Linked DNA regions of Agarilytica rhodophyticola. The protein of the gene in region 1 interacts with the protein of each later gene in a pairwise test. Links are inferred from orthologs where the notes say so. Each region holds a gene or a part of one and is shown on either strand. Other genes may lie near its edges.

What was found. The genes of interacting proteins can lie anywhere in the genome.
Region 2: the proteins of ndk (region 1) and BVC89_RS03080 interact in binary tests that used the Escherichia coli proteins (3 or more experiments, as listed by UniProt). The link is inferred for Agarilytica rhodophyticola from one-to-one orthologs.
Region 3: the proteins of ndk (region 1) and ung interact in binary tests that used the Escherichia coli proteins (3 or more experiments, as listed by UniProt). The link is inferred for Agarilytica rhodophyticola from one-to-one orthologs.

Annotation. Positions count from the first base shown.
Region 1 is NZ_CP020038.1:2,489,170-2,493,497, reverse strand. Bases 722-3,402 are described here. They hold ndk (nucleoside-diphosphate kinase), read right to left. Parts: upstream 2,435-3,402; coding sequence 2,009-2,434; downstream 722-2,008. Other genes in these bases: BVC89_RS10520 (hypothetical protein), read left to right, coding at 3,171-3,402; BVC89_RS10525 (flavodoxin family protein), read left to right, coding at 2,564-3,022; rlmN (dual-specificity RNA methyltransferase RlmN), read right to left, coding at 759-1,970. In the rest of the region: type IV pilus biogenesis/stability protein PilW, read right to left, coding at 1-698; more of BVC89_RS10520, read left to right, coding at 3,403-3,722; BVC89_RS10515 (DUF3179 domain-containing protein), read right to left, coding at 3,879-4,328. UniProt on the Escherichia coli protein: Major role in the synthesis of nucleoside triphosphates other than ATP. The ATP gamma phosphate is transferred to the NDP beta phosphate via a ping-pong mechanism, using a phosphorylated active-site intermediate.
Region 2 is NZ_CP020038.1:717,552-721,273, forward strand. The notes cover bases 824-3,722. They hold BVC89_RS03080 (5-formyltetrahydrofolate cyclo-ligase), read right to left. Parts: upstream 2,615-3,722; coding sequence 2,033-2,614; downstream 824-2,032. Other genes in these bases: BVC89_RS03075 (arylesterase), read left to right, coding at 824-1,489; BVC89_RS30490 (hypothetical protein), read left to right, coding at 1,820-1,951; BVC89_RS03090 (cell division protein ZapA), read right to left, coding at 3,082-3,369; BVC89_RS03095 (TIGR02449 family protein), read right to left, coding at 3,380-3,589. Outside these bases: BVC89_RS03065 (ABC transporter permease), read right to left, coding at 1-27; BVC89_RS03070 (ABC transporter ATP-binding protein), read right to left, coding at 106-771; more of BVC89_RS03075, read left to right, coding at 770-823. UniProt on the Escherichia coli protein: Involved in the removal of 5-formyltetrahydrofolate.
Region 3 is NZ_CP020038.1:4,533,651-4,537,245, reverse strand. What follows is about bases 1-2,772. They hold ung (uracil-DNA glycosylase), read left to right. Parts: upstream 1-929; coding sequence 930-1,616; downstream 1,617-2,772. Other genes in these bases: ygfZ (CAF17-like 4Fe-4S cluster assembly/insertion protein YgfZ), read right to left, coding at 2,605-2,772; BVC89_RS18910 (HDOD domain-containing protein), read right to left, coding at 1,691-2,524; lysS (lysine--tRNA ligase), read left to right, coding at 1-908. In the rest of the region: more of ygfZ, read right to left, coding at 2,773-3,591. UniProt on the Escherichia coli protein: Excises uracil residues from the DNA which can arise as a result of misincorporation of dUMP residues by DNA polymerase or due to deamination of cytosine.

The sequences.
Region 1 (4,328 bases):
CGCGCCGACTGACGAGAGTTTTTACTGTAGATGTCCAAGTGCTTTTTGGCATTAGCGTAATCACCACTGGCAAAACTTTTGTGCGCAATTTCCAAAGCAGCGGGGGCAAACTGGGGATTGAGATTCAAAGCATGCTTATATGCTGCCAACGCCCGACTCCGATCTCCCATCTTTTCGGCACATTGGGCGAGACTAAACAATGCATTAGGCCGACGCCTGAAACTTAAGTCTTTAGTGGCAGATTCGAGAAGAGGCAAAGCTTCACTATAACGCTTGCGATCTATTAAAAACCGTGCGTAAGTATACTGAATATCAGAACGAGAAAAATCAGAGCGAGCTTTAAGGGCTTTTAAGAAGCTTTTCTCCGCTAAATCGTACTCTCCATTAAGATTGTGTATGAGAGCCATTCCTTGATGAGCTTCAGCTGATCGCTTATCTATTTCTAGCGCCTTGGAGAAAGCGCGCAAGGCATTATCGCGCTGCTCTTGCTGCAAATATGCCATACCCAAGCGAATATTAGATTCGAGCGCTTTGGCCTTGTCGACTTTTTTAGGGCCAGTGCTTCCCGAGTGCGTAACGCAGGCTGTTAGGCTGAGAAAAATAATAGTAGTAGCAAGTCTAAAAGTATATTTCTTCACTACTTTTAGCTTGTCCATTGTACCTTTTATAATTTTTAAATTTCCCATATTTTCTGTCATAACTTTACTCAAAGTATTGTTATAGCTCTGTGTTATAAAGCCTTAGCCCTTATGCTGCCCCTAATGCTTCAAGGATTCGCTGTGTGCAGGAATAATTTTTACTGGTATAACATCTCTATCTGAATCGTCTAGGGCAACAGTGTCTATCTTATACCTTTCGCTGCGCCTAGTGCGATCATTTACTTTACCCGCCAACTGGCCGCATGCAGCATCGATATCATCACCGCGAGTAGTTCTAATAGTTGCGGTAAAACCAGCATCCATTAATATCTTTTGAAAACGACGCAGAGCATTATTACTCACACGCTTATAATTCGATAAAGAGAATGGATTAAAAGGAATTAGGTTAATTTTGACCGGCACATCACGCAATAGCTCCGCCAATTCATGGGCATGCTCAGGTCTATCGTTAAGTTGGTCTATCAATGTGTATTCGATAGTGATTTTTCTATGATTATCAGGCAAACCTTCAATATAGCGTTGTGCTGATGCTAGTAGTTCTGCAATAGGGTATTTTTTATTTAGCGGAACCAATTGGTTACGCAATTCATCATTGGGGGCGTGTAGCGATATTGCCAGACACGCGTCGGTGTATTCACCGAGACGATCTAACTGCGGAACAACACCGGAAGTACTGAGAGTCACTCGTCGTTTAGATAAACCATAACAAAAGTCATTCATCATCAGATTCATAGAATCCACCACGTTGTCGAAATTGAGCAGTGGCTCTCCCATTCCCATCATAACGACGTTGGTAATTCTGCGCACAGAACCTTCTTTAAATTGGTCAAAAGATCGTGCGGCTTGCCACACCTGACCAATGATCTCAGCTGCACTTAAATCGCGGTTAAAGCCCTGTTTACCGGTAGCACAAAAGCTACAATCTAAGGAACAGCCAACTTGTGACGATACACACAAGGTTCCGCGGTCTGACTCTGGAATATAGACCGCTTCAATGGCATTGCCGCCACCTACCCTAATCAAGAATTTGCGAGTGCCATCAGCGGAATCCCATTGGCGAATAACGTCAGGCGCTTCGATATACGCCAGTGTCTGCAACTTTTGTCGCAACACTTTACTCACATTGGTCATCTCATCGAAGTTGGTGACTCCGTATTGATGAATCCACTTCAAGATTTGCGTGGCTCGGAAAGGCTTTTCACCAATAGCAATGAAGAACGCCTCCAGTTTGGCCTGACTCATCCCCATGAAATTAACCTTGCCCTCATGATGAGCGTCTGCTGGCGTACTGATATTAACCTCCGAACTCACGTGTGTACCTCACATTTTACTATTTTTTACGCTAAGGCTTAGCGTGGACAGACTTCGTCTTCTGCGAAGAAATAGGCGATTTCTCGCTGCGCAGATTCAGGAGAATCAGAACCGTGTACCGCATTGCAGCCTACCGATTCAGCGTAATCTTTACGGATAGTGCCTTCTGCAGCATCGGCAGGGTTAGTCGCACCCATCAAGTCACGGTTGAGCACTACCGCATTTTCACCTTCTAGTACCTGAACCATAACAGGGCCTGAAGTCATAAACTCAACCAGTTCACCAAAGAAAGGACGCTCTTTATGCTCAGCATAAAAGCCTTGTGCTTTTTCTTCGCTCAAATGCATCATCTTAGCCGCAACAATTTTTAAACCCGCATCTTCAAAACGGCTATAGATTTTTCCAATAACGTTCTTGCCTACAGCATCGGGTTTAACGATTGAAAGTGTACGTTCTGTGCTCATTAAGTTTTACTCCTCAAGCAATATTTTGATTAATTCCAGCTGCGACACTTTTGGCATCGCAAAATCCGGCAATTATAAGGGCTTAAGCGTTAGAATAGTAAGCTGTTACACCAAAAATAGAGCGCTATCGTGAAAAAACTCCTAATCGTAGCCCATACACCCTCAAAAAATACAAAATCTCTAGCTCAAGCCTTGCTCGATGGCGCAAAAAACGACACAAATATTATAGATGTAGAATGTTTAATACCTTTTGATGCAGATGCACAAGCGATTGCCAGAGCTGATGGTCTGATCTTATTTACTACAGAAAACTTTGGCTATATGAGCGGCGCACTAAAAGATCTATTTGATCGAGTTTATTACGATTTAATTGACAGTAAACGTGGGCTACCCTACGCATTGGTCATACGAGCGGGTAAAGACGGCACCGGCGCCCAGCGTTCAACCGAAAGTATTACCAAAGGGCTGGGTTGGAGTAAAGTGCAAGAAGCCCTTATTCTTAAAGGTGATTTTAAGCTGGAATTTCAGCAGCAACTCTACGATCTGGGTCAGGCATTTGCCATCGGCTTAAATGAGGGAATCTTTTAAGACATCACCGTCAACATATACAATTTCAATCAAAGTTCCCTGTAAAAATTGCTTTACTTAAATGGCTCAGAAATAACAGACGAACTAATATTTATCGAGATCTACACACTGCTAGCAGCAATCAAAAAAACTTAGCAGGAGTTTAACTATGAGCATTCATTTGCCAAGGTTGTCTAATCACCATACAGTTTCAAATTTTAATACACAAGGTGCACAAAAAAAAACGCCCCTACAAGCGCTGGTTAGCCATTTCCGTTCTAATTCCGTTAAAAATATGTTTCCACCATCGAAGAGCGCTCTAAATCAAGGTAACTACGGCAAACTTAGAGATGGCACCCAATACACAAAGCAGCAACTCAATAACGCAACGCAAGCTTGGCGTGATCTAAACAACCAAACACGCAATAGTGTACGAGACCAACGAGCAGACATGCGATATGAGGGTAACAAAAAGATTGCGACAGGGGTTGGAGCGATAGGCTTAGGAGCCGGTTTGTCTGCCGCAAGTGGCGCTGCTATGGCTGCACCAGGGGCTCAGATTGGAGCAGGGCTAGGCATAGGTGCGGGCATTGGCGCAATGGCTGTGGGAGGTGCCGCTGTTGGCTTTGGTGCGGCACTGAGGCACGACGCACACAACGTGCACAAAGACACCAAAAGTGACTTTATTACGAATCATATTAAAAACCAGCAAAACACATAAAATGGGCTTAATAATACATTTTCTACCGTTTATATCCGTGAGCACCTCACCTGCTCACGGATAGGCATTTATTAACTTGACAATAAAGTAGCTCATCTGCGGCCATTTAATACGTCCACCAAAGGTAAAAAGTACATTTACCGAGTTAATAATGGCCTATTTAACTGCACGATAAACTTCTGTGTTGGGATAAAAAGAATACCACGCGAACCAGTAACTGGTGGTACTGACCACCCTCTTTCCAGAAAGGGTTTCGATGGCTGCAGTTTCGTGTTCGTTATCCCAAAAAATACGATAACGTTCACCACCAAGGGTATCTTCAAAACTTGTTTTACCCGTTTTCCGTAGTTCCACATAGGGATAGGCTTTTATGTTACTGCCAATTTGCACTCCCATGACACGTTCCTTAGTGTGATAATCTTTGGGTACTTTACGTAACGTTTTAAAAAAAACGGCACTGGAAGTTTCGTAGCCACTGTAAGGGTCATGACGATAGTTACGTTTTACTCCCTGTTGCTCGCTTAATACCTTTGTCTGCGGATGCAAATTAGACCAGTTAGCCCATGTAGTATGGCTAAGGTTTAGTTGCTCTAACTTGGTTTGGAC
Region 2 (3,722 bases), 1.8 Mb from region 1 along the record:
CATGCGTACCAAAGAAGAGGTTTTCATAATGTATGATTTCGCTTTACTCGCTTATATTGTCCAGAGACTGTTTACACTCATTCAATCACAAGTTCTGGCTGGTACTTATACGGCTTCTAATAGCTCGCCGGAACGCATTTCTAATTGTCTGTCACATTTTTCTGCCAATGCCTGGGAGTGAGTGACTAAAACAAGTGTGGTGCCCGTTTCCTTATTGAGATCGAACAGCAACTGGGCTACTTTCTCTCCCGTCTGTGTGTCGAGATTACCAGTTGGTTCGTCGGCAAAAATGATGGGAGCTTCGCACGCAAAGGCACGTGCGAGTGCAACTCGTTGTTGTTCACCACCGGACAGTTGGTTCGGGTAGTGGTCGATACGCTGTTCCAGGCCTACGCGATTTAAATAGTGTTTGGCTTTATCTTCTGGATTATCTTCTCCGCGCAATTCCAGTGGCAGCATAACATTCTCTAGAGCATTGAGGCTGCCCAGTAGCTGAAAGTTCTGAAAAACAAAAGACACTAACTGGCTGCGAACTTGAGCGCGGGCTTCCTCATCGAGCTGTGTAATTTCGTGTTGATTCAAGTAAACTTTCCCTGCACTGGGAATGTCCAAGCCTGCGAGCATGCCAAGTAAGGTTGATTTGCCTGAGCCTGAAGCGCCAACAATGGCCACGGTTTCGCCGGCTTCGATTTCCAAGCTAACGCCTTTTAAAATGTGCAAACTTCCATCAGATATTGGCACTTGTTGATGTAATTGTAGAGCTTTGATCATGCATTATTCCTATTTGAAGTCAAACACGCTAAAACAAAACATGCACAGACAAAATATTGCAGCTAGGTTGCTTCACCTTAGTCTATTGGTACTGACATTAGTATGTTTCACATTTTCAATCAGCGTTTATTCGCAGCAACAAGCGCCTTTGGATGCCCAAACGCAGAAAAAGATCCTTGTGGTTGGCGATAGCCTGAGTGCTGCCTATAAATTATCTGCTCAGCAGGGCTGGGTTCACCTGCTGAGAGAAAAGCTGAAGGATAACAACTATCCCTACCAAGTCATCAATGCTTCGGTCAGTGGAGCAACAACTGCGGCAGGCATTCAAATCATGAAGCAGTCGTTGGCCTCGCACAACCCAGATATTGTTATGCTTGAATTGGGGGGAAATGACGGTTTACAAGGTAAGCCGGTCTCGTATATCACAAAAAACCTTGATCGGTTAATCACGATGGCTACCTCTTCGGGTGCCCAAGTCGTGTTAATTGGTATTCAAATCCCTCCCAATTTAGGACGTCGTTATACACAACCATTTTTTCAGCAATACCAGACTTTGGCAGATAAGTATAAGCTGCCTCTGGTGCCATTTCTGTTGGATAAAGTGGCAGGTTACCCAACTTTGATGCAAGAGGATGGTATCCATCCCCGAGCGGAGGGACAACCTATTGTATTGGAAAATGTATGGCCTGTATTAGCGAAGGTTCTTTCGAAATCATAGCGGTTTGAGTTATCAACTTTCGAATATTTCGTGCAGTTTGGTTATTGATAATCATAAATTATGGGGTAAATGCAATTTTTTTCATAAATTTTGCTAAGAGTTTCTAGAATTTTCACGTGAACACTTACTATCGCTATATTTCACTAGTTATAATAGTGTGGCAGCTTTTTTTTTTGAAAAATGTAGTCTATGGTTAAAATGTGATCAGTCAAGGGATTTAGATGCGGTTTGAAAGATTTAGACGAAAGCTGTATAAATCTACTTTCTTTTAAACCTTAAAATCCATTTAACACAACTATAAATTACAAAAGTAGTCATTAGGGCCGTGTTATGAAAAATGATGTATTGACTTTAGCCGCTATTGTGTTCGTTTTGGGCTTGTTACTGAGCACGGTTAATGTCTCAGATATGCTTGGCTATTCTGAACAAGAAACACCCGTGGCGTTACAACAAGGAAAGTAACAATATAAAAATAATAGTAAAGCAAAATGGATATGGAAGTGATAAGTAGTATAGCCTCTGGCATTAAAGTCACTTCCTTCGCTAACCTTTAAAAACTCTCTGTATTCTTTCGTCTGTCGCTATACAACGCATTGGGATATCCCAAATATCTGATACAAGACCATCTACCTGTTGGCATCGGTGAGCCAAGCCGACTAAATCTGGCCCCAAACGGCTATATCTTTTTTTAAACGCAAAGTAACGATCATAATATCCACCTCCCATTCCTAAGCGATTGCCCCTTTGGTCAAACGCAACGAGTGGAACGAAGACTAGATCAAGTTGATGTGCTGCTATTATTTGGCAGGTAATATCAGGTTGCGAAATTCCATAACGATTTGTAACCAGCTTACTTTTCCCTTGGTATAGGCGAAAAGTCATGTTTCCTTTTTCTTTTACAGAAGGCAGATAGCAGTGTTTGCCTAGCTTCAAAGCTAGTGACAAAAGTTGGTCGGGTGAAATTTCACCGTCACTCGCAATATAAAAGCCAATATTTTTTGCATTTCGAAAAAGGGGGTGCTGTGCCAGTTTAAGCAAAAGTCTTTGGGAAGCTAACCTTTGTTGCTGAACAGAAAGTGCTTGTCTCTTCTTTCGGGTAAGGTGACGAACAGTAGATTTATTCAAAGAATAATATCATCGTGTTATGCAATAAATTTTTTATGCATACTAATAAAGTGATAAGAAATTAAATGGCCCAAGATGCCGCTGTTGGCATAACCTTGAACCGAAGAGTTCAAGGGGGAGGGGACGGCAGTATATAAGGCTCTCCGTCTAGCGGATATGCACACCAATAAAACACATCACCTCCGAAAAAGGTATTATCGGCTCAGGGATATAGCCAACTGGCAAACACCTCAGGTTATTAACGAGTATAGCACTGAGAATTTTCAGGGGTAGTCTTGACAAAGGTAAAATGAGAATAAAGTTTAAATTGTTAAAGCTTTGTGAAAGATACTTATAACTTTAAGGAAAGTTCAATTAATCTATGTAAATTTTAAAAGTATCGATTATATTGAGCTTTACTTGTGTCAATCCAGTGCCAAGGGTAGTCAAGAGAATCTCTAGATTGAAACCAGGGACTCTCATGCAATTTATTCTTTGCCTAAAGCCTCATCAAGCTTTTTGGCAATTCGCTCAAGCGCTTCTGTATCATCCGGTGGAGTATTACGTTGAACTTTTTGCAGTTCATGGCATAAATTTAATGCTGTCATTACGGCAATGCGTTCCAGCCCCACGATTGTGCCTGAAGACTTAATGGCGCGCATACGCTTATCCAGTTCCGCCGCCGCTCGATTAAGTGCGGGACGTTCATCATGTGGACAAGCAACTTGGTATTCCTTCTCCAATATATGGACGTATGCTGTGGAAACTTCACTCATATCAATTCTCTCAAGACTCCGTTTCTAATGTCTTTAAATGTTGTATCATGGCTTCAACCCGCGCCCTGGCAATTTCATTTTTTTCCATAAGGCGCTTGCGTTCTTGCTGCCAACCTTCTTCTTTTGCTCTCAAGGTTGAGTTCTCTTTCTCCAGGCGACTGCAAATACGAATAAGCTCATCGAGCTTACCTTCCACATTTTTAATCAACGACGTGGCCATGTTTTCAATCGTACCTTTCTTATACTGACTAATTGACTGTTAACTTAAGTATTAAATTCTGGCTTTGTATCTTGCGTTCTGGGTCATATAAACACTGGCTACAACAGGCATCAGTTGCCATAGCGATATTACT
Region 3 (3,595 bases), 2.0 Mb from region 1 along the record:
CCATTCCCGGTGGTGCAACGGCGCGTCCATTTAAAACCCATCACAATGCTTTAGATATTGATATGTATTTGCGTATCGCACCTGAATTGTATCTTAAAAGATTAGTCGTGGGCGGTTTTGAGCGTGTGTATGAAATTAATCGCAATTTCCGCAACGAGGGTTTGTCTACTCGCCACAATCCTGAATTTACCATGCTTGAATTTTATCAGGCTTATGCGGACTACCACGATTTAATGGATTTAACTGAAGATATGTTGCGTGAACTTTCGCGCGCAGTGTTGGGTTCAACAGAAGTAACTAATACAGTAAAAAATGCTGATGGCGAAGTGGAAGGTTCTACTACTTACGACTTTGGCCAACCTTTCCAACGCCTAAGTGTTTTTGATTCCATTTTAAAATACAACGATAACATCAGCGCAGAAGCTCTTGCAGATGAAAACAGCGCGCGTGCTATCGCGAAAGACTTACATATTCCCTTAAAAGATAGTTGGGGCTTGGGTAAGGTTCAAATTGAGATTTTTGAAAAAACTGTTGAGCACTTATTGGATCAACCAACTTTTATTACCGAATATCCCACAGAAGTATCGCCGCTAGCGAGACGCAGTGATAGCAATCCTTTTGTTACAGATCGTTTTGAATTTTTTGTTGGCGGGCGTGAAATTGCCAACGGCTTCTCGGAGCTCAATGACCCTGAAGATCAAGCTGAACGTTTTAAAGCTCAAGTGGCAGAAAAAGATGCCGGTGATGATGAAGCCATGCATTATGACGCCGATTATGTGCGTGCGTTGGAATATGGTTTGCCGCCAACAGCGGGTGAGGGTATCGGTATTGATCGTTTGGTGATGTTATTAACCGACTCTCCTTCAATTCGTGATGTCTTGTTATTTCCTCATATGCGACCTGAATAAATATAAAAAGGGCACAGTGTCTTGGCGAATAAAGTAGATCTCCATCATAGTTGGTTGGATGTTATCGGTGATGAATTTAATGCACCGTATATGAAAGCGTTAAAACAATTTTTGCTTGAAGAAAAACGTATGGGTAAAGTGATTTACCCCTCAGGCAAAGATATTTTTAATGCCCTTAACACCACGCCCTTTGATCAGGTGAAAGTGGTTATCTTAGGACAAGATCCTTATCACGGGCCAGGCCAAGCGCATGGCCTGTCTTTCTCGGTGCTACCTGGTGTGCGTTTTCCTCCGTCGTTGCAGAATATTTTTAAAGAAATTCAGCAAGAATTAAATATTCCGTTTCCTACACATGGCTGCCTACAGAGCTGGGCTCAGCAAGGGGTATTGTTGTTAAATGCCACCCTGACAGTGGAACAGGCTCGGGCGGGCTCTCATCAAGGGCGAGGTTGGGAACAATTTACTGATGCCATTGTTCATCAGTTAAATGATAAGAGTGATGGTGTCGTGTTTTTACTGTGGGGCAGCTATGCCCAGAAAAAAGGGAGTTTTATCGATACAACGCGTCATACCGTGTTTAAATCACCCCATCCTTCGCCTTTATCTGCGCACCGAGGCTTTTTAGGTAATGGTCATTTTGCAGCCACTAATGAGGTGCTGCGCTCTCAAGGTAAAACGGAAATAGACTGGTCTGTGCCAGACGTATAAATTCTGGTGAATGCAGTGATATTAATTTTCAGAGCCTATAAATAGGCTCTGAAGTGTTACCAGTAGAGAGGGTGTTATTGCAGCATGGCCATGGCGGCTTCCATCTCTTCGCTAAGATCTTCAGCTTCTGCCGATTCAATATCAGGATCTAAGCCTAAACGAACAAAGGCCAATACGTCATGGTGATCTATATGCTGTGTTTTGTCTGAGTCGGCATAGCTTTGCAGCATACCAACCGTGACTAAATCTGCGTAATCTGCCTTGGGTATATCGCGTGAGAAATCGAGATAATCTACAGGAATATTGCGTATCTCTTTAGGAAACTCCCAGGTGGTTAATATCTTGACGCCAATGGTGGGGTGAACTTGTTCAATAACACTATCGAGAGTCATACTGTCGTTCATTAAGGTATGGCTTTCTTCAGCAAAAGATAAGATGGGTAACACGCCGATTTGATGAACTAAACCGGCGAGAGCGGCTTGGTCGGGGCGAAGTTTTGTGTAGTGCTTGCATAACACATGGCAAATTCCTGCAATCTCGCTGGATTTTGACCATACTTCTCGCATACGTTGATCAATAATATCGGATGTGGCCTGGAACATTTGTTCCATAGCTAATCCTGTGGCTAAGTTGCTGGTGGTTTGCATACCCAAGCGAGACAGGGCCATATTTAAATCTTCAATTTCACGTGCGCCTCTAAACAGTGGGCTGTTGGCGACTTTTATTATTCGAGCGGTGAGAGCGGCATCGCTGCTGATAACTTCGTTGAGTTGCATAATACTGGCGTCCACATCCTCAGATACTTCACGCACTTTGAGGGCCATTTCAGGCATGGTGGGTAGAACTAACTTATCGGCATCGATAGCTGCAATAATCTGTCCTGCGACTTTTTCAGCGACCGAATTCATAGAGATGCTCCTGTATAAGCGAAAGACAAACGCCATAGCGCAGAGGCTACAGAGTTGTGCTGCGTTTATTCGCAGCTAACTTAACTTATAGCATATGGAAGCGCGGCCCATTGAATATTTACAAGAGAATTATTGATCATAATACAGGCGTTATCTTGACTGAGAACATCATCACATAACACGAGAATTTCATGATGTGATGGGCTGACACGGGCGCTATTGATGACTGTGCCACGTGCTTTGCCCAGAGCCTCAATGTTCACAGGGCTTTGATAAACCGCCGTGTTTGCTTCTGGTGAAACTGCTGTTTCTATAACAGCACGATACATATGTTTTTTTTGCTGGCCACGGTAATGTAGCCGCGCAATGATTTCTTGGCCGGTATAACATCCTTTTTTAAACGAGATGCCATCTATATACTGCAAGTTAATTTCTTGCGGAATTAACTTTTCTAGGGTCGCGGCCTCAACTTCTCCAATGCCTCTTTGAATGTTTTTTAATCGCCATAAATTGCTGTTCTGCTGTAATTCCAATGCGCCCAGCTGCTCAACTAATTGGCTTAGTTCGTTTGAAGGACACCAAAGTTCTATCTGATCATCGGCGTGATGCAACATAAAAATATTATTGTGCTCTACCACTTCTCCAGCTTTAGAGACCGGGAAAATATGAGTCGCTGTAGTAAGGGCTTGATCACCTACTAAGCCTAACAGCTGATAGCTTTCACTAACCTGTAATGTGGCTTTTGAGAACACGGCATATTTTTTTAATGCCTCCAACGCAAATTGGCTAATATCTGCTCGTACCCGCAGAGCGATTGTTTTCGTATTAAGGCGAGCTGCGACAAAATTTGAATTCATCCGTCCTTTGTGGCTGCAGTGGGCTCCTGGTATAAATATATTACGCTCCAAGAGGGCGAAATCGCAGGTGCATTGCCCTTGCAAGAAGGTTTCACTGTCCTCACCTTCAACTATAATTAGACGATAATCATCCAGAGGTGTTTGCCACGTTTGCTCTGGTTTTATTTGGTTTGAGTGTTGGTGAGAATCGAGTATTTTTTTCCACTGCATAATA